2 regions of the Candidatus Macondimonas diazotrophica genome follow, and region 2 is predicted to be linked to the other one. Evidence: predicted binding sites of a transcription regulator. Region 2 holds the regulator's gene; the other holds the start of a gene.
What was found. Region 2 encodes FNR, which switches genes on or off when oxygen is low (the NO sensors DNR and NnrR bind a similar motif). Its sites were predicted from a motif close to TTGATNTANATCAA; they were not measured.

Region 1 (10,892 bases), on a different contig from region 2:
AAGCCGCGTGCCACGGCCAGAATCTGCTCGCGCGGCACACTGGTGATCTGCTCGGCCCAGGCCGGCGAGTAGGGTTCGGGGTCGTCGAAATCGCGCGGCATGTGCTCGCCGCCAAAGCCCTGATCGACGCCGTAGTTGGCCAGAAACAGGTCATAGACCGAAGCGACCAGCACCTCGCCCTCTTTCAGCTTCAGCCGCTTGACCGGTATGTTGCGCACCAGCACGTCGGGGTGGTCGGTTGCGGCGAAGCCATTGCTGGCCGCGTTGGCAAAGTAGGGGAAGCGCACCCCCACTACCGTGTCGTGCACCCCCTTGAGGCCGAGGCGCAGCGTGGTGTCGCGGCCGTTGGCGTCTTTTTCTTCGAGGTTCCACTTGCCGGCGTCGTCGCGCCCGTCCGGGCCCCAGCGAAAGCCGATCGAGCCGTTCGGTACCACCACCTCGCCGCTCGACTCATCCAGCGCCACCGTCTTCCATTCAGGGTTGTTGCGCTGGCCCAGCGCATTGTCGAAATCGGAGGCGCGCAGCAGGCGATCGGCGACATGGCTCCCCTCCTGCGGCGCCAGCCGCACCAGCAGCGGCAGGTCGGAATACCGACGCACATAGTCGCGGAAGTAGGGCACCTGCCGGTCGACATGAAACTCTTTCAGGATCACATGGCCGAAGGCCATCGCCAGCGCCGCATCGGTACCCTGCTTCACGGCAACCCACAGGTCAGCGAATTTCGATGCCTCGGAGTAGTCCGGGCAGATGACCACACTCTTGGCGCCCCGGTAGCGCGCCTCGGTGTAGAAGTGGGCATCAGGGGTGCGGGTCTGGGGTACATTCGAGCCCCACAGCATCAGGAAGCCGGAGTTGTACCAGTCCGCGCTCTCGGCAACATCAGTCTGCTCGCCCCAGGTCTGCGGCGAAGCCGGTGGCAGGTCGCAATACCAGTCATAGAATGAGCCGCAGCCGCCGCCCAGCAGCTGCAGGTAGCGCGCTCCGGCGGCATAGGAAATCATCGACATGGCCGGAATCGGCGAGAAGCCGAATACCCGGTCGGGGCCCCAGCGCTTGACGGTGTAGGCGTTGGCGGCACCGATGATTTCGGTGATCTCGTCCCAGCCGGCGCGCACGAAGCCGCCATGGCCGCGGATCGACGTATAGGCGCGCCGCTGCTCGGGGTCCTCGACGATGGCGGCCCAGGCCGCGACCGGCGGCAGCGTCGCCCGCGCGGTGCGCCATGCGCGCAGCAGCCGGCCACGGATCAGCGGATACTTCACTCGCGCGCCGGAGTAGAGATACCAGCTGTAGCTGGCGCCGCGCGGGCAGCCACGCGGCTCGTGGTTGGGCAGCCCCTTGCGGGTGCGCGGATAGTCGGTCTGCTGCGTTTCCCAGGTGACGATGCCCCCCTTGACGTAGATCTTCCACGAGCAGGAGCCGGTGCAGTTCACACCATGGGTGGAGCGCACGATCTTGTCGTGCTGCCAGCGCTTGCGGTAGCCCTCCTCCCAGCTGCGATCCTCCTCGGTCACGATGCCGTGGCCCGCGGAAAAATCACCGACGGTTCTGCGAAAGAAAGTGAGCCGATCGAGAAAGTGCGACATGGTGGTGGCTCCCGGTTACTTGGCCGCGGCCGGTTGAGCCGGTATGGCGCGCCGCTGGCGTTCGAGGTCATGCAGCAGACCGCCCTTGCGGGTGTAGACCCCCCAGGTAAGGACAAGGCAGCTGATATAGAAGATGAGGAAGGCCCACAGCGCGGCCTGCGCGCTGCCGGTCAGGGCGATCGAGGTGCCATAGCTCTTGGGGATGAAGAAGGCGCCGAAGGCCGCGATCGCCGAGGTGAAGCCGGTGATGGCCGCAGCCTCCTTCTCGACCTGTCGCTGACGGGTCTTGGCGTCGGCGTCCGGCATCAGCCGCTGCATCTCCTTGGTCATGATTGCCGGAATCATCTGAAACGTGGAGGCGTTGCCGATCCCGGTGGCGCAGAACAGTGCAAGGAAGCTGGTGAAGAACACCGGGAAGCTCTGCATGTTCAGTCCGTAAAGCACGCCGCCCACGCCGGCCATCATGGCCACGAATACCCAGAACGTCACCCGACCGCCGCCGTACTTGTCCGCCACCCAGCCGGTCAGTGACCGCGACAAGGCGCCGACCAGCGGACCGAGGAAGGCCAGCTGCAGGGCGTTGACCTCGGGAAACTGGGTTTTGGTGAGCAGCGGGAAGGCCGCGGAGTAGCCGATGAAGGAGCCGAAAGTCCCCGTATAGAGCCAGCACATCAGCCAGTTGTGCAGGCGCTGGAAGATCACCGACTGCTCGGAGAACGATGCCTTGGCCGAGGCGATGTCGTTCATGCCGAGCCAGGCCGCGGTGGCGGCAACGGCGATGAAGGGCACCCAGATGAAGCCGGCGTTCTGCAGCCACAGGCTTGTCGTCTCGTCACCCTGGATCGCGACCTGCGACTCACCCCCCAGCGCGCCGAACACACCGGCGGTGATCACCAGTGGCACCAGGAACTGCACCACGCTGACGCCCAGGTTGCCGAGCCCGGCGTTGAGCGCCAGCGCATTGCCCTTCTCCGCCCGCGGGAAGAAGAACGAGATGTTCGACATCGAGGAGGCGAAGTTGCCGCCGCCAAAACCGCACAGCAGGGCCAGCAGCAGGAAGACCCAGTAGGGCGTCTCGGGATTCTGCACGGCAAAGCCGATGCCCACGGCCGGGATCATCAGCGACCAGGTGGTCAGCGTCGTCCATAGCCGCCCGCCGAAGATCGGCACCATGAAGGAGTAGAAGATGCGCAGCGTCGCGCCCGACAGCCCCGGCAGCGCGGCGAGCCAGAACAGCTCGTTGGTGCTGTAGCGAAAGCCGATGACCGGCAGCTTGGCAACCACGACCGACCAGACCATCCAGACCGCGAAGGAGAGCAGCAGACAGGGAATCGACAGCCAGAGGTTGCGGTGGGCAATACGTTTTCCTTCCTGGACCCAGAAGGCATGGTCTTCCGGCCGCCAGTGGGCCAGTACCCGATGAGAGCCCAGAACGCCAACCTGTTTGGCGCCGTGAATCTCTTCCATCTCGGGCAGTTCCGGCAGCTTTCGGAGCACGGGAGCCGCCGCCTCGCGCTCCATGCGCAGGATCGCCAGATGCATCCACACCAACGCGGTCCCCACCAGGACAAACAGCGCCATGAAGCAGCTCGTCCACAGTCCGGTGAGGTCGAGGAGGACGCCGAACAGGATCGGCAGAACGAAGCCGCCCAAACCGCCGATCATGCCGACCAGACCGCCTACCGCGCCCACATGATCCGGGTAGTAGACCGGGATGTGCTTGTAGACCGCTGCCTTGCCCAGCGCCATGAAAAAGCCAAGAACAAAGATGATGACGACGAAACTGGGCAGGCTCATTTCCAGATGGAACGCGAACGTCTCTTGCGCGCCATGCACCCGGTAATCCGTCGGCGGATAGGCGAGCAAGAAGGTCGCAGCGACGGAGACGAGGAAGGTCCAGTACAGTACCCGCCGCGCACCATAGACATCGGACAGATGGCCGCCGTAGGCGCGGAAGAAGCTGGCCGGGATCGAGAACAGGGCCGCGATCAGCCCGGCCGTCTTGATGTCGAGCTGGTACACCTGCGTCAGATAGCGCGGCAGCCAGAGCGCCAGGGCGACGAAGGCCCCGAAGACAAAGAAGTAGTAGAGCGAGAAGCGCCAGACCTGCACGTTCTTCAGCGGCTCCAGTTCGAGCCAGACGCTTTTGGGCTTGACCCCGGTTCGACGACGTTCGACCAGCACCGGATCATCCTGGGTTGTTATCCAGAACAGCACGGCGGTGATCGCCAGCGCCGCTGCCCAGATCTGCGCGACGCTTTGCCATCCAAAGGCAACCAGCACGAAGGGGGCGACCAGCTTGGTGACAGCGGCGCCGATGTTGCCCATGCCGAAAATGCCGAGCGCCGTGCCCTGTTTTTGCGGTGGATACCAGCGAGAGACATAGGCAACGCCAACCGCGAAGGAGCCGCCGGCAATCCCGACACCCAATCCCGCCAACAGGATCTGCGGGTAGGTTTCGGCCTGTGACAGCAGCAGTGTGGCCACGGCAGCGGCGAGCATCGTCAGGGTGAAAACCAGCCGGCCGCCGTAGCGGTCGCTCCAGACCCCCAGCGCCACACGACTGAGCGAGCCGGTCAGAATTGGCATGCCGATCAGCAGGCCGAATTGAGTCTCGCTCAAGCCGAGCTGTTCGCGAATGCCGATTCCAATGATGGAGAAGATGGTCCATACGGCAAAGCAGACGGTAAACGCCAGCGTGCTCGCGCTCAGGATGCGAGTCGATTGGGGATGGGCCTGAGTGTTCATCGTCGGGTTTCCTTGACTTCTGGATGGTTCGACCGACTGAGGCGTGATTCACGATTGGCGTTAAGGTGACAGGGGGCACAGCCGTTCGCATTGATTCATGTCAAATATCGATGTGACATTAGTCACACGTAATATTTGTCGCGTGCCAGAATGACCCAAGGAAAATTCAGCATGCCGATGGCGTAAATCGCCCAGGGCAACCCTTTGGGTGAAGGAGGGGATCGTGACGGAAGAGGTTGAAGCGCAGGCGCTGCCGCTGCTGCGTCAGTTGCCGGAGGCCAGCCGCGAGCGGCTGCTGGCCAGCGCGATTCAGCACCGCGTGGCGGCCGGAACGGTGCTGTTCGAACAGGGCGAATTGCCCAACTTCCAGATCGTGGTGATGTCCGGTTCAGTCCAGCTATTCGGCCGTTCGATTCGAGGCCGTGAGGTGCTGGTGGAAGTGGTGCGCGCACCGGATCTGATCATTCCGGCTGCGGTGGTCACTGCGGCGCCCTATCTGATGCAGGCGCGCGTGCCGGAGCCTTCGCGCTTTCTGCTGATTCCGGCGGCACTGTTCCGCGAGACCCTGCTGCAGGAACCCCTGCTGGCCCATGAGATGATCGACGCGCTGGCGCGGCAATTCCGGCGCATGGTGCGGCAGGTGAAGAATCTGAAGCTCAGGTCGTCGGTGCAACGGGTGGGCTGCTACCTGCTGACCCTATCCAAGCGCCAGGGTACGCCGGCGCAGGCTGTTCTGCCGTATGAAAAAAATCTCATCGCTTCGGAACTCGGCATCACCCGCGAATCGTTTTCGCGCGCGCTCGCGAGCTTGGAGAAGGCCGGCATCGAGGTCGCCGGGCAGACCATCACGATCGTCGATGCCGCGCGGCTGGCCGCCGCCTGCCAGCCTGATCCGCTGATCGACGATGCGGGCAGTGAAGCGACGCGATTCAGCGATGATCCGGCGCGCCCGGCGATCGCTGATCCTGGCGATCCATCCGGGCGCGGATCTTGATCACCGGCTGCTCGCCGGTCTGGAAATCGACGCGGCCATCGGGTTTGATTCGCGACGATCCACGACAGCGCTGGGTGCGATCGCCGAGGCGATCGCGGCCCATGTGGCGGCGCATGATGATCCCAATTGCGCCATGATTCCGTCCGTGAGCGATATCGCTGTCCTGCGCCCGGAACCCGGGAGTTGACTGCCGCGGTGATCGTCTCGGCGCCGGGCGTGGCACGATCCTCATTTTCTCCCGTGTCGGAATACAACCGGCGGCCCGTTCGCGGTCGCTCCGATGGGGAGCGGACGACGGTGGGTGAACAACGACGGGATGCGCTTGTCGATAGGCAAGGGATCGCCGGGAAGCCCGCCCCGCCGGTAGCCGAAGGCGCCGGAGAGCGGGGGATAACACGTCTTTGGAGTGAAGCATGCAGGATGATCGACTCGCGGAACGACCCTGGCACGCGTTGAATGCCGAGGAGGTGCTGCGGGATTTCGACGTGGCATGCGATGACGGGCTGTCGGATTCGGAAGTGCTGCAGCGCCGCGAGCGCTATGGCGACAATCGCCTGGCTGAAACGCCGCCGCGTCCCCTGTGGCTGAAGTTTCTCGACCAGTTCAAGAGCATCCTGGTGCTGATCCTGCTTGGCGCGGCCGTGCTGGCCGGTGCCATCGGGGATCTCAAGGATGCGATCGTGGTCGGTGTGGTCGTGCTGCTCAATGCGACGCTCGGCTTCTTTCAGGAATATCGTGCCGAGGCAGCGCTGGGGGCGCTGAAGAACATGCTTGCACCGAGCGCCCAGGTGCGGCGCGGGGGCGAGGTCAGGGTGGTCGACGCCGACACGCTCGTACCGGGGGACATCCTTCTGCTGGATGCCGGCGACCGCATCCCCGCCGATGCCCGGGTGCTGTTGGCTCATGGCGCCGAAGTGGCTGAGGCCGCGCTGACCGGTGAATCCCAGCCTGTTTCCAAACAGGTCGAGCCGGTGACGGAGCCCTCGGCGCTGGCCGAACGCCGCAGCATGCTGTTCATGAACACGGTGGTGACACGCGGCCGCCTGGAGGCCGTGGTCACGGCTACCGGCATGGCCACGGAGATGGGGCAGCTCGCCGGCATGCTGGCGCGGACCGTCGAGACGCCGACGCCTTTGCAACAACAGCTCGATACGCTGGGCAAGCGACTGGCCACGATTGCCGGGATCGTGGTGGGGTTGATGTTCGTGTTCGGGCTGATGCGCGGAGACGATCTGGGCCAGACCGCCATGACCGCCATCTCGCTCGCCGTGGCGGCGATTCCCGAGGGATTGCCCGCGGTGGTGACGGTGACGCTGGCACTCGGCATGCACCGCATGGCCAAACGCCATGCCATTGCCAAGAAGCTGTCTGCCGTGGAAACGCTGGGCTGCACGACCGTGATCTGCTCGGACAAGACCGGAACACTCACGCTCAATCAGATGAGTGCACGGGTGCTCTATTGCCGGGGCCGGCGTCATGCGGTGACGGGTGACGGGTACGAGGCGGTGGGCGAAATCGAGGCCGGAACCGATCTGGGTCCGATTCTGTTGCCGGCCCTGTTATGCGTGGATGCCAGTGTGCGCGACGGGGCGTTGATCGGCGATCCCACCGAAGGCGCTCTGCTGACTCTTGCGGCCAAGGCGGGACTCGATTCGGAGGTCGCGCTGCGGCTGCCGCGGATCGCCGAGATTCCGTTCGACTCGACGCACAAGTTCATGGCGACCTTCCACGATGAGGGCGAGACGGTACGGATGTGCGTCAAGGGCGCGCCGGACGTGCTGTTCGCCCGTGCGGACCGGTATGTCACCGAGCAAGGCGAGGCGCCGCTGGACGCTGCGGCCCGCGCGGCGTTCGAGCAGGAAAACGATGCGCTGGCCTCGGCAGCCATGCGTGTCCTCGCCCTCGCCAGCCGCCGTATTCCTGCAAACACGTTTGATCCATCCGGCGATCTGATGCCGTGGGCCCAGGCGCTGAATCTGCATGGACTGGTCGGCATCATCGACCCCCCGCGCCCGGAAGCGCAGGCGGCCATCGCCACCTGCCAGGCCGCGGGCATCGAGGTGAAGATGATCACCGGCGATCACCGCGTGACGGCGGCGGCGATTGCCCAGGAACTGGGGCTTTCCGGCGAGGCCCACGAAGGGCGGGAGCTGGACGGCTTGAGTTCCGAACAGATCACGGATCTGGTGGAAAAAAGTGCCGTGTTTGCGCGGGTCGCACCCAAGCACAAGTTGCGCATCGTCGAGGCGCTCAAGGCGCACGGGCACGTCGTGGCAATGACCGGTGATGGCGTCAACGACGCACCGGCCCTGAAGGCAGCGGATATCGGAGTGGCCATGGGCATCACCGGGACTGAGGTGACCCAGGAAGCGGCGACTCTGGTGCTGACCGATGACAACTTCGCGTCCATCGTGCGCGCCGTGGAGGAGGGGCGCACCATCTACGAGAACATCGTCAAATTCGTCCGTTTCCAGCTTTCCACCAACATCGGCGCCATTCTCACCGTGCTGGGTGCGCCGTTCCTGGGCTTCGCCACGCCGTTTACGGCCATCCAGATTCTCTGGGTCAACCTGATCATGGACGGCCCGCCTGCGATGACCCTGGGTGTGGAGCCGGCGCGGCCGGGCATCATGCAGGATCGCCCGCGCCCCGCCGGTGCAGCCATACTGACCGGGCAGCGGTTGTGGCGGATCATGCTCTATGGCGTGACGATGGCAGCCGGAACGCTGGGCGCCTACGCTTGGGGCCTCGCCCAAGTCGGGCGCGACTATGCGGTGACCCTGGCGTTCACCACCTTCGTCCTGTTCCAGTTCTTCAATGTCTTCAACGCCCGTGCCGAACACCGCAGTGCGTTCAATCGCCAGTTCGTTGCCAACGGCCGGTTGTGGTTGGCGCTGGCGGGCGTCATCGGGCTGCAGATCGTGGCGGTGCACTGGGGTCCGGCACAGGACATCTTCGATACGGTCGATCTGGCGCCGGATGACTGGCTGCGCGCGCTGAGCATCGCTTCGAGCGTGCTGGTACTTGAAGAGGCACGCAAGCTCATTCTCGCGGGTATGCGGCGCCTCCGGCGCGGCGCGCCATCCGGTGGGTTCCCGAATGGGTCGCCGTAACCTCGGCCAGACTAGGATGACGCTGGGCGAACGGGTCAGCACGATGCATCGTCGCGGCCCGGACCGATGGGTTTCATCGATACGCCGCATTTCATGCAGGGAGGACGCTTTGTGAACGACCACGACCCCGGGTCAGCAGCCGACCCATCAATGTCTCCCGCGCCGGCGGACGGTCGAGCCGATGTCATCGGTCCGAATGTGGCCGGAACGCTTGATGCGCTGTTCCGGGAGCGCGTCCGGCGCATGCCCGAGGCCATCGCCTATCGTGCCTTCGATGCTGCCCAGGGCGAGTGGCGCGAATACCGCTGGGCCGAGATGGCCGGCAGGGTCGGGCAGTGGCAGTCGGCGCTGGTGGCGGAAGGTCTGCTGCCCGGTGAGCGCATTGCCATTGCATTGCCCAATGGGCCCGACTGGGTGTGCGTGGATCAGGCCGCGCTCGGGCTCGGACTGGTGGATGTCCCGCTCTACGTCGATGATCGCCCCGAGAACGTCGCGTTTTTGCTCGCGAATTCCGGTGCGCGGTTGCTGGTGATCGATACCCTGGCGCGGTGGCAGTCGCTGGCGTCGGCAGTAGCGGCGGTGGCCACGCTGGAACGGGTGGTCGTCCTGGGGCCGCTGGACGCGGGAAGCGATCCGCTTCTGGTGGCAGCCGACCGGTGGTTGCCGCCCGGCCACCATGAGCTGCGCACATCGGCCGCTGCGCCCGATGATCTGGCGACGCTGGTCTATACCTCCGGGACCACCGGCCGGCCCAAGGGGGTCCTGTTGAGCCACCGCAATATCCTGTCGGTCGCCCATGCGGCGCTGCAGCGGGTGCAGGCCTATCCGGACGATGTGTTTTTGTCGTTTCTGCCGCTGGCGCACCTGTTCGAGCGCACGGCCGGCTATTACCTGCCGATGATGGCCGGCGCCACCGTAGCGCATGCCCGGGGCGTTCTGCAGCTGGCCGAAGACCTGCAGACGATCCGGCCTACCGCGCTGATCGCGGTGCCGCGCGTTTTCGAAACCCTCCATGCCCGACTGCAACGGGAATTGCAGCGCAGCGGCTGGCTGGCCCGGCGGATTTTTTCGCTGGCGGTCCGAACCGGTTGGCAATACGATCGCTATCGCCAGCACAAGCGATCTCGTCCGGCCAGCGCGGTGCTTTGGCCCGTGTTGTCGCGCCGCGTTGCCAGCCGGTTGCATGCGCGGCTGGGCGGGCGTCTGCGCGTGGCGGTCAGTGGCGGCGCCGCATTGCCGCCGGCCATTGCGCGCACCTTCATCGGGCTCGGGCTGCCGGTGCTGCAAGGGTACGGCCTCACGGAGGCGAGCCCGGTGGTCAGCGTGAACGCGCTGGACGACAACGAGCCGGCGAGCGTCGGTCCACCCCTGCCCGGCGTCGAGGTGCGCTTCGGCGCGCAGGACGAACTGCTGGTCCGCGGTCCCAATGTGATGAAAGGCTATTGGCAGAATCCCAGTGCCACCGCAGCGGCCATCGATCCCGATGGCTGGCTGCACACCAACGATCGGGGCGGCTTCGATGCGGCGGGCCGGATCTGTATCACCGGACGGCTCAACGAGATCATCGTGATGTCCAATGGCGAGAAGGTCTCGCCCGAAGACCTGGAAATGGCAATCCGGATGGATCCCTGGGTCGAACAATGCATGGTCGTGGGTGAGGGCGAGCCCTTTCTGGCTGCGTTGGTGGTGGTGGCGCACGGCCCGTGGACCCAGTTTGCCAAATCGCATGATCTGGATGCGGCAAATCCGGCGAGCCTGGCTCATCCCCGGTTGCAGCGGGTCTTGCTCAAGCATCTCAACGCCCAATTGAGCGCATTTCCGAAATACGCCCGGATTCGCCGCGTCCATGCCCTGCGCGAGCCATGGACGCTGGAGAACGGGCTGATGACGCCGACGCTCAAGATTCGCCGCAAGGTGCTCCTGCAACGCTATGCCGGGCCGATTCGGGCGTTCTATGATCGGCATCCGACCGAAAGCACCTGATGCGTGTCTCGGCGCGGCGTCGATGGGTGTGAATGAGGTCAGATATGCCAACGTCCGAACCGCCATGGAGCGAGCCGCATACCGCCGATGCCCCTGGGCGGTCCGGTATCGCGCCAACCTGGACCAGCAGCGCCAAGGACGCGGTCGGCTGTTCCCTGGCCCGTCGCGACTCTGGTTTACCACCGGCTTCGGCATCGTCAACGAGGTTTACGATCCGCGCATCGACATCCCGCAGATCCGCGATCTGGGCTTCATCGTGGCCGATGGCAAGGGTTTCGGGTCAGAGGTCAAGCGGCTGGAGAATTATCGGGTGAATTTCGTGGCGCCCGGGATGGCTGCCTTCGACATCTGCCATGAGCATTCGCGCTACCGCCTGCACCCGCGCATCTCACCCGATCCGCGTCGCGACGTCCTGGCGCTGGAGGGCGATGAGGATCTGCGAGCCTATGGGTTGCTCGCACCACCCGC
Region 2 (10,892 bases):
CCGATCGGCTGCCTGCCAACCAGCGGCCCCGTGCGCGTCAGCTGGGTCTGTTGGTTGCACTGGTCACACGTATCCTGCTGCTGTTGTCGTTAGCGTGGATGGTGCGGCTGACCAAGCCACTTTTCTCGATCGCCGGTTTCGAGCTGGCTGGGCGTGATCTGATTCTATTGGGTGGTGGGTTGTTCTTGCTCGTCAAGGCGACTTTGGAGATCTACGACAAACTCGAAGGCGCTGAAGGCGACCGCGATGCCAAAGCCATGGGCGGGTTTGCTGCCGTGATTCTCCAGATCGGGATCATGGATATCGTGTTCTCGCTGGACTCCGTGATCACGGCGGTCGGCATGGTCAATGATATCCCCGTCATGGTGATCGCAGTCATGGTGGCTGTCTTGTTCATGCTGGTGGCGGTCAATCCGATAAGTAATTTCATTGACCAACATCCATCGGTAAAGATTCTGGCGCTGAGTTTCCTGATCATGATCGGCATGGTGCTCGTGGCTGAAGGACTCTCGTTCCATGTACCCAAGGGTTACATCTATTTCGCCATGGCGTTCTCGATATTCGTCGAGATGATCAACATTCGCATTAAAAGCGCGCGAGCCGTGGAGCCTGTGGAGTTGCGGCAACCCTACAGCGACCATCCACGGGATTCGTCCCGATAGGACTGGACTGGAACGGCCGTGGAACGGCATTTGCCTGCAGTTCGAGGATGTGTACTGGACCTGAGTGGTGTGCTGCACGTCGGCAGCACACCACTGCCCGGGGCCCGCGAAGCATTGGCACAACTGCGGCGTTTGCCATTGGCGTTGCGGTTTTTGACCAACACCAGTCGAACGCCCCATGCGGTTTTGCTGGATCACCTCGCGCGGATGGGTTTCGATATTCCGGCGGCCGAATTGCTCACCGCGCCATTGGCGACACGGGCCGTTCTGGAAAGACGGTGTCTGCGCCCCTATTTTCTGATTCATCCACACCTTCGGCCCGATTTCGTTGGCTTGAACACGCGGATGCCGAATGCCGTCGTTGTGGGTGATGCCGGCCGATATTTTACCTACCGCCGGCTGAACACGGCGCTGCGCTTGCTGGTGGATGGGGCGCCTCTGATTGCCATTGCGAACAACCGCTACTTCATGAGTGACGATGGATTGAACTTGGATGCCGGGGCTTTCGTCGCCGGCCTCGAGTATGCCGCGGGTTGTAGAGCCGAGACATTGGGCAAACCTGCCCCCGGTATTTTTCTCGAAGCGTGCGCTCAAATGGGTCTTCCGCCTGCATCGGTCATGATGGTCGGAGATGATGTCCAGGCCGATGTGCTGGGCGCACTCGATGCCGGCTTGCAAGCGGTCTTGGTGCGAACTGGCAAGTTTCGCGAGACGGATTTACAGCAACTGGGGGGACGTGCCCCGGTGCATGATGATCTGAAGCGCCTCGTCAACGCCCTATCGGCTGCGATGGGGTAAGTGATTCTCGGCCGCTTCTTTCCCAGTCCGACACGATACGCCCTGCAGGGTGGCGCTAGTGCTGACCCATGGCGGCTCCAAGTGTCTCCAAAAGCAGACGCGTGGCGTGCGAGTGGCGGTCCTTGCTAGGGTCCCCCTTCATGTCTAGCGACGACTGCCGATGCAGTGAAAAGGCGCGGTATGAATAACGGTGCCGCAGGCTCGATTCCTTCGGTCATGAAACCGTGTCCCAGAATCGAGAATTACGAGAAGTAGAGTAGATGCGATGAGCACAGCCGTTCTTTTCAATCTGCCCGGTGCGGCCGGACATATCAACCCCACCGTTGGGTTGGTGTCTGAACTGATCGCTCGCGGCGAGCGGGTCATCTATTACGCGGGAGAAGACAGTCGCCTGCAATTCGAGGCGCTGGGCGCGACGTTTCGCACCTATCATCCATTTTTCGAGTATCAGCATAGTGCAGAGGTGGCCACTTCCTTGGGCGCAGCGACCTTCATGATGCTGGATCATGCCGAACGTGCCCTGACCGGCCTGGTCGAAGTGATGGAGAAAGACAAGCCAGATTATATTCTCTACGACTCCTGCTGCATGTTTGGAAAATATTTGGCCAAGCGGCTGGGTGTCCCGGGAATTTGTCTGGTCACCACGATCGTCAGTTCACCACTGTTGCTCATGAGCGATCCAGCGCTGCTGATGAAGGTCGCCCGGGATATCACCATGATGACGCCGCAGGTTTTGCGCACTCGGCGCCGTGTGATAAATCTGTTGAAATCCGTCGGCGTGAAATATCGCAATTTGATTCATCATGGCTTCGATATCTTTATCAATGAAGGCGATCTGAATCTCGTTTTTCTGGGGCCGGCATCCCAGCCCATGCCGAAAATGCTGAAGAAGCACTATGTCCTAGTGGGTGCATCCATCCCGGAAGGGCGCGATCCAGCCATGGACCTGCCCGCCAACTGGGGGGGCAGGACACCCTTGGTGTATGTCTCCTTGGGAACGGTCCATAACGCCAAGCAGGATTTTTACCTCAAATGTTTCAAGGCGTTGGCCGATCTGCCGTGCAAAGTCGTCATGTCGGTCGGCAAAAACACGGATATCGCTGCGCTGGGTCCAATTCCCGCCAATTTCCTGGTTCGCAATCGCGTACCGCAACTGGACATCCTCAAGCGCGCGCAGGTGTTCGTGAGCCACGGTGGCATGAACAGCATCAATGAAAGCACCTATTTCGGCGTGCCGCTGGTCATGGTGCCGCAACAGTTCGAGCAGGCCTTCAATGCACGCCGTATTCGCAAGCAAGGTGCGGGGCTCATGATCAAGCCCGAGCATCTCACGGTGGAGAATCTTCGTGCTGCGGTGAATGACATCCTCACCCACGAGCATTACCAGCGTAACGCCTCCCGATTGAGCCGGCAGATTCGGGCGCTGGGCGGGCATGTCGGTGCAGCGGACGAAATTCTGCGGTTCACGCATGGTGATGCGCGGCCGAGCCTCCGCAAAACTGCCTGAGCAGGTCAAAGGCCAACGCGCTAGCGCTGTGGGCCGTGAGACCGTGCATTTCAGCGAACGCCTGTGGGCTTTCGCGGTCACGCTGGGATTGGTCGTGACCCTGCTGGCCGCGCAGCTTTTCACGACCATGATGCAGATTGGTCTGTTTCACGTATTCCGTCTGCGGATCGACGCCATCGTGTTCGGGGCGACAATTGCAGGACCTGAAATATCGCTTCTCCCCTGGCTGATTGGTGCCGGAGCCTACATGCTGGTGGCCTTCCGGCATTGGAAGCGCTTGCTGTGGTGCGCAGCGCCCGTCGCACTCATGCTGTTGGGTGACGGGTTGAGTGGCTTGCGGGGTCTACGGGCTGAATCAGCTGGCGCAGCAGCCGGCATCGGCTGGGTGCTGGAGTTCGCGGGCGGGATCCAGTTTGCAGTTGGCGGTAATCTCCCGGCAACAGCTGGATTCATCATCGGATTTATCGTGATGATGAAGAAGCTTCTCTTCGATCTGCTGGTTGCGCAGCCGATCCCGCATCCCGTTCAACTTCGCGAGCGATGAGGCTTCGATAGCGCTGCCATGCGGCTTTGGGCGTTCGATCGGATGTGACCAAGCCGAAATATCGTTCGCGTCCCGCCTCATTGCGGTTATCCAAATACTGGTAGAAGAAGATGCCGATCGCACCGGCTTGACGGCTGGCCTGACTCACGGCCTCGAGGTAGTCCGCCTGCAGGGTTTCGGTCCAGGGCGGCTTTTCGGTGTGCATGCCGGTTTCCAGAATGAGGATGGGCCGTCCGCCGCTGGCTTGACGCGCGCGTGCGATTTGGCCCTTGATGCTGTCGACCAGTGCCAGATCGGGAACAAAACCCGCCGGATAGGTGTGGATTCCGACCACATCGTAGTCGATCAGGCGGTTCATGCGTTCGATGCCGGATTCGAAAAAGGCCAACGGTGTGACGCTGATGATCAGCTCAGCCCCAGGGGCCTGGGTGTGTACGGCATGAGCGAGTGTCTGCATCACCCGATTCATGAAATCCGGCGTCCAAACGCCGACACGCCAGCCGATGAGACTGTGGACGTTGGGGATGTTGAACTCGTTTTCCACCGCGAAGCTGTGGATCCGATCCGCGAAGTGGCGGGTGGTTGCTTCGGCATAGTCTTCCAAGGCAGCAAGATAGTCCGCTTCGTCCAGATTCCGCGTCCAAGCTGGCGCGATCGGGCGGTTGCCATTGTAACCGGCGCCAATTTTCCCGACGACCGCGAGACCGCGTTGGCGCGCGGCATCCACGAGGAGGTCGAAGAAAGCGAAATCAAAGGGCGATTGCGGATCGGGCTGAATGCGGGACCACGCCAGATCGATGCTTAGCCACCGAATGCCCGCATCGGCCATTCGGTCAATGTCGGAAAGCGTCAGTTCGTAACCGGGCAGATCGACATGATAGGCCACCAATCCCCACCGAAAAGGCGGTTCCGCAGCATCGCCAGCAGGCGTGAGTCGCTGCGAGTCGACGCCCAGGCTTGCATGCGAGAATCCCAGCAGGATCGCGACCGCCAGGTGGCGGAGTCGTTGCTGGATTTGGAGCCCCCTTTCCTGCCGTAGCGGACGGAGCGAACGGAAGAGTCGCGGCAAGCCGGAAAGCGGGATGCGACCCGGGAGCCGCATCCCGCCAAGACTCACGCCGCAGCAGCCATCAAGTCGGCATACCGCTTGAGGTGGAAGTCAGTGGTTCCGAACTGCGAGCAGAACATGGTCAGCCGGCGGAAGTAATGACCGATATCCAGTTCTTCGGTCATGCCGATGCCGCCATGCATCTGAACTGCCTGCTGGGCGATAAGACGCGCTTTTTCGCCCACGAACTGCTTGGCAGCTGATACCGCCATGCGTCGCGCGACCGGATCGGAATCCGTCACTTTCAGGCTGGCCATCAGCACCATGGAGCGGCATGCTTCCACAGCGGTGAACAGATCCACCGCGCGATGCTGCAGCGCCTGGAAGGAGCCGATGGGGACGCCGAACTGCTTGCGGGTCTTGAGGTAGTCGACCGTTTTGCGCATTGCGGCGTGCATGGCACCCAGGGCATCGGCGCAGGCCGCCACAGTGGCATGATCGACTGCTTCGTCGAGCGCATCGAAGCCGGCACCTTCGCTGCCGACCAGTGCATCGGCGTTGACCTGAACGTTGTTCAGCCGCACGTTGCCAGCGTGGCTGCCGTCCATTGTGCGAAAGCCTTTGATCTCGACACCTGCCGCTTTGGTATCGACCAGGAACAGCGAGATCCCGTTCGTGTCCAGGCGCTCTCCACTGGTCCGGGCAGAGACGATCAGCACATCCGCGGAAGCGGCGCCCAGCACGACGGCCTTTTCACCGTTGAGTACATAGCCTGCGCCGTTCTTTTCGGCGCGGGTCTGGACATCGGCGGTGTTGAAACGGCTTTCCTGCTCGGTGTAGGCCACGGCGAGCAGCTTTTCCCCGCCAATCAACGCGGGAATCAGGCTTTCTTTCTGCGCATCACTGCCGTTGCGCGCAATCAGGCCGCCGGCGAGCACGATGGCGCTGAGGTAGGGTTCGAGCACCATGCCGGTGCCGAATGCTTCCATGACCTGAACGATGTCGACGATGCCGCCGCCCAAGCCGCCTTGCTCTTCGGCGAAGGGAATGCCCAGCCAGCCCATATCCGCGAACTGTTGCCAATGAGCTCGGCTGAATCCATTTTCTTCGGCCAGAACCTTCTTGCGTGCATCGAAGCTGTAATCATTGCGGATGAACTTGTCGACCGCGTTGCGAATGAGCTTTTGTTCTTCAGACAGATTGAAATCCATATCAGCGTATCCTTACTTGAAGTTCAGACCGAGAATCATCTTGGCGATGACATTTTTCTGTACCTCGTCGCTGCCGCCATAGATCGTGGCGGCGCGGGTGAAGGCGTAGCGCATCATGGTGCTGGCGTACTCGGCCGGTCCCACCTCGCCTTCTGCCTTCCAGGGCCAGGCGTACTGGCCGGCAAGTTCCACGCCGAGTTCGGACAGTTCCTGCTGGACAGCGGTGCCGTCAAGTTTCAGGAGGGAAGATTCCGGCCCCGGCGCCTTGCCCGCGGCGGTGGCCGCCAAGGTCCGCAGGTTGGTGTATTCGAGCGCAGTCAGGTTGATCTCGGCCTTGGCCAGTTTCTGGCGCAGATTGGGGTCGTTCATCAGCGGTTCGCCATTGGCGCCGTTTTCACGTGCCATGCGCTTCAAATTGGTCATGTGGACCTTGCTGTCCGCTACGCCTGCGATGGTGGTGCGCTCGTGGGTCAGCAGATACTTGGCCACGGTCCAGCCCTGGCCTTCCTTGCCGACCAGATTTTTCTTCGGCACCCGAACGTCGGTGAAGAAGGTTTCGTTGAGATGGTGTTCGCCATCGATGGAGATGATCGGACGGACCTCGATTCCAGGGGTGTCCATATCGATCAGCAGGAAGGAGATCCCTTCTTGCTTCTTGCCTTCGGTGCTGGTGCGCACCAGGCAGAAAATGCGATTGGCCCAGTGGCCGTAGGTGGTCCAGATCTTGGAGCCATTGACGATATAGTCGTCACCGTCGGAAACCGCCATGGTCTTGAGACTGGCAAGGTCCGAGCCGGCGCCGGGTTCGGAATAGCCTTGGCACCACCAGTCATCGCAGTTGCGGATGCGGGGGAGGTAGTAGTCCTTCTGCTCCTGCGTGCCGAAGGCCATGAGCACCGGCCCCAGCATGATGATGCCCATGGACAGGCCAATAGGGGCATTTGCGCGGGCGCGCTCCATGTCGAAGATATAGCGCTGGGTGGCTGTCCAATCGGGGCCGCCGTACTCCTTGGGCCAACCGGTGACCAACCATCCCCGGCCGTTCAGGATACGCTGCCACGCTACCAGCTCGTCCTTCGACAGCATGATCCCGAGCTCGGTCTTGCGCTTCAGGTCCGCCGGTAGATTCTGCGCGAACCATTCCCGCACTTCCTGCTGGAAGGCCAGCTCCTCGGGGGAAAAATCGATATTCATTCGTGCTCCTTGCTTGTGAAAGGATGAACTGCCCCGTGGATGTCGATTCGGGGTTCCATCGGCTTTTCCATGCGACCGCCGGACGGTCGCTGAAAGCGACCATTTTAGCGGAACGGCGAGTTCGAGCGAAGCATTCTGGTGCGGGCAGTCTGGCAGCCCGTCGTGCAGAAAGCGGCACGAATCGATTCTGGAGCGCGATTTCACGGCGTACGTCTTGACCTGAGTCAAGTGAGAGGACTCTAATTGAACGGGATCCGAGTCTGTTTTTCTGGGCGCCTGCCGCCGCACGCTGCCTCTTTGGCCCCCTCATCAGCATCGAACGTCGACTGGAAAACGCCAATGACCGAAATCGTGCAATTCCGGGAACTGAAACGTGCGTGCGGAAATTGCAGCTTGCGAGAGCTGTGCCTGCCGTATGGAATCGATCAGGCGGATCTGCGTCTGCTTGAGGATCTGGTACAGCGCCTTCCCCCCAAGACTCGCGGCAAAGCGCTGTTCGTCCAGGGCGATCCCTTGAAATCCATTTTCGCCATCCGCACGGGTTCGGTGAAAAGCGTCACGCTGGGGGCAGATGGCGCCGAGCAGATCACGGGTTTTCATTTTCCTGGGGAGCTGGTCGGTTTCGATGCCATCGCCGGGGAGTTTCACGACTGCTCTGCTGTCGCACTGGAAGATACCAGCTTGTGTGAGATTCCTTTCGAGCGGCTCGATGAACTCAGTGGGCAGGTGCCGGGCCTGCGGCGGCAGTTGATGCGATTGTTGTCCCGGGAGATTCAGCAGGAGCAGCATCTGCTGTTGCTCCTCGGCAAGAAGGGCGCCGAAGCGCGCCTGGCGGCGTTCCTGTTGAGCCTGTCCAGCCGCTTCGCCGGGCGGGGCCTGTCGCCGACTCGGCTTCACTTCAGCATGGCGCGGGGTGAAATCGCCAACTACCTCGGGTTGGCCGTGGAGACCGTAAGCCGCCTGTTCGCCCGATTCCAGCAAGACGATCTAATCGCTGCGGATGGTCGGGACGTGACACTCCTCGATCTGCCCCGACTCCACGCAGTGGCTGAGGTCGCTCCCGATGCCACCACCTCCATGTCCACCCGGAGCAAGTGCTGACGCCGTACTGTGCGGATGACCGTCCATGTGACGGGCCATCATCAGCGGCCCCGTTGCCGTCCACACGCCGAAGCCGATGACCGTGAGGCCGAACAGCCGGCGCACCTCCACGGCCGCCAGAGCGCGCTGCAATCGTTGCCCGAGCAGCCCCAGGCTCAGCATGGCGGGAAGGGTGCCGAAGCCGAACGCCAGCATGATGCTCGCGCCCGCCGTTGCGCTACCGCTGACCAGTGCAGTCAGCAAGGCGCTGTAGACGAGGCCGCAGGGGATCCAGCCCCACAGCGCGCCGAAAGCCAGAGCCTGCGCGGCGCTGCGGCGTGGATCGAAACGCCGGGCCAGCGGACCGATGCGGCGCCATAGCGGAATGCCGAGCCGTTCCAGACGCCGCAGTCCCGTCCAGCCGATGGCCACATGCAGACCGACGGCGATCATCATCAGCCCCATCATGAGACGGAGCGCTCCGCCCCAGGCCAGTGCCTCGCCGGTCAAGGCGCCAAGCTGCCAACCCAGGCTGCCGACTAGGGCGCCAGCCAGCGAGTAGCTGCCCAGGCGTCCTGCATTGAATGCCAGGATACGGCCAGGCCGCGCGCGCGCGGCGCTGCTTCCCGCCAACGAGGCGATGCCGCCGCACATGCCCAGGCAGTGCGCGCTGCCCAGTGTGCCGGCGACCCATGCGGACAGGAGACCGAGCTGGATGACGGTGCTCACGGCGCTTTCTCATCGGCATCGGTGTCGGGCGGGGGCGGATCATCCATCAGCATGCGCCAGGCCGGACTGTCGAGGTCATCGAACTGGCCTGTGTGAACGGCCCAGAAAAACGCAGCCACCGCCAGGCCGACCAGGACCAGACTCAACGGAATCAACAGGAACATCGCGTTCATGAGGGCTGCGTCGCCATGTCGGACGTTGCGGATACCGATCGCCGGGTCGGGCGATAGAGGCGCTGCGCATTCAGAACGACCAGCACCGAACTGATCGACATCCCGAGGGATGCCAGCCAAGGCGTCACCAGGCCGGCCGCCGCCAGCGGGACCGCCACGGCATTGTAGGCCAGTGCCCAGGCCAGATTCTGGCGGATGATCCGTTTGCTGCGCCGAGCGGTGCGAATCAGATCCGGCAGGACGCTCAAACGGTCCTGGAGGAGGATCAGGTCAGCGCTGGTTTGAGCCAGCGCTGTGCCGCTGGACATGGCGATGGAGACATCGGCCTGAGCCAGCAAGGGCGCATCATTTACGCCGTCGCCCACGGCGAGCACACGCGTCCCCCCGGTCTGCAGGGTTTCAAGCAGGGCGAGCTTTTCCTCGGGACGCAAGCGTGCATGCGCCCGATCGCATCCCACGGCATCGGCGATCGCGTCAACGGCGCGGATCGCATCGCCGCTGGCGATTTGACTTTCAACGCCCAACCGGCGCAGTTCGGCCAGTGTATCTCGCGCATCGTGGCGAACCGGATCGCTGACCGCGAACCACGCCAGAGGGCCCGCATCATCACCGAGCAGCAGCCAGCTCGATCCGGCGTCCTCGGGCGTCGCGGGCGGTGTGGATTGCCACAACGCGGCTGTGAAGTCGGCGCGTCCCAGCCGCACTCGCCGGTGACCCATGCGTCCTTGGACGCCCTCGCCGGCGATCAGGCGGACATCGTCGGCGGTCTCGGCCGCCGGCGCGGCAGCGGTGAATGCGAGGGCCAAAGGATGACGGATCGTGCGTTCCAGCGCGGCGGCTTCAGCCAAGGCCTGTTCGCGGGTGATGTGTTCGCGCAGGAGCCGGACATGCGTGATCTGAGGTTTCCCGCGAGTGAGTGTCCCCGTCTTGTCGAAGATGGCGTGTCGCGTATCGCTCAGGGTTTCGAGCGCTGCCGTGCGCAGCACGACAACCCCGCGGGTGAGCAGATGCGCGGTTGCGGCGACCAGGGCCGTCGGCGTGGCAATCGACAGCGCGCAAGGGCAGGTGACCACCAATACGGCCAGGGCGACGTTCATGGCCTGCTCGGGGTCGGCGCGCCACCACCAGGCGCAGAGGGCCGCCAGCAGCAGAACCGTCGGCGCGAAGAGAGCCGCCAGCCGATCCGCCTGGGCGGCATCCGGCGGCCGTTCGGCCTGGGCTTTGCGCAGCAGACGGCCGATGTGCGAAATCGTGGTGTCGGCGTTGCAGGCCGTCACGTCCATTCGCAAGGCTGCAGTACCGTTCATGCTGCCCGCGATGACCTGCTCGCCACATGCCCGATAAACCGGCTTGGATTCACCGGTCAGCAGGGATTCGTCGATCCAGGCGCCTTCATCCAGTACCCGCCCATCTGCCGGCAGTGCGCTGCCGGGCGCGACCCGGACCCGGTTGCCGGGCATGAGCTCTTGCAGGGTAATGGTTTCGACACCGTCGGCGGTTTCTCGCAGGCAAGTATCCGGCAACAGCCGCGCCAGCGCATCGCTGCTCTCGCCGGCTCGGGCACGCGCCGCCGCTTGCAGGAAGCGCGCGAGTGTCAGGAAGAAGATGAACATGCAGACCGTATCGAAGTAGACCGGCCCGGTCCCGATCAGCGTATTGCGAGCGCTGGCGATGAAGGCGATGCCGATGGCGATGGAAACCGGCATGTCCATGCCGATGCGATAGACGCGCAACCCGCGATAGGCCTTCTGAAAAAACGGCGCGCCGGCGTAGAACACCACCGGCGTCGTGATCAGCAGGCTGATCAGTTTCAGGAAATCGGCATAAGTCGGATCCATGCCATGAAAATCACCGCTGTAGAGTGACAGCGCGTAGGTCATCGCCTGCATCATGCCCAGCCCGGAGACCGCCAGCCGCTTGAGCGCCTGACGTCGTTCGCGCACATG

Region 1: E4680_RS09535 (nitrate/nitrite transporter) is a predicted target of FNR. The motif match lies at 4,425-4,438, and genes of this name have one in related genera.

The regions. Positions count from the first base shown of each region.
Region 1 is NZ_SRIO01000012.1:5,087-15,978, reverse strand. Features, by position in the region: gene E4680_RS09540 (nitrate reductase subunit alpha) at 1-1,586, opposite strand, end outside; gene E4680_RS09535 (nitrate/nitrite transporter) at 1,602-4,334, opposite strand; gene E4680_RS09530 (helix-turn-helix domain-containing protein) at 4,558-5,328, shown strand; gene E4680_RS09525 (hypothetical protein) at 5,270-5,515, shown strand; gene E4680_RS09520 (cation-translocating P-type ATPase) at 5,742-8,441, shown strand; gene E4680_RS09515 (AMP-dependent synthetase/ligase) at 8,592-10,424, shown strand; gene E4680_RS09510 (hypothetical protein) at 10,489-10,892, shown strand, end outside.
Region 2 is NZ_SRIO01000002.1:73,266-84,157, forward strand. Features, by position in the region: gene E4680_RS01910 (TerC family protein) at 1-662, shown strand, start outside; gene E4680_RS01915 (TIGR01458 family HAD-type hydrolase) at 693-1,460, shown strand; gene E4680_RS01920 (macrolide family glycosyltransferase) at 1,726-2,967, shown strand; gene E4680_RS01925 (hypothetical protein) at 3,062-3,511, shown strand; gene E4680_RS01930 (beta-galactosidase) at 3,429-4,628, opposite strand; gene E4680_RS01935 (acyl-CoA dehydrogenase family protein) at 4,625-5,770, opposite strand; gene E4680_RS01940 (acyl-CoA dehydrogenase family protein) at 5,783-7,252, opposite strand; gene fnr (fumarate/nitrate reduction transcriptional regulator Fnr) at 7,304-8,065, shown strand; gene E4680_RS01950 (sulfite exporter TauE/SafE family protein) at 7,952-8,773, opposite strand; gene ccoS (cbb3-type cytochrome oxidase assembly protein CcoS) at 8,770-8,946, opposite strand; gene E4680_RS01960 (heavy metal translocating P-type ATPase) at 8,943-10,892, opposite strand, start outside.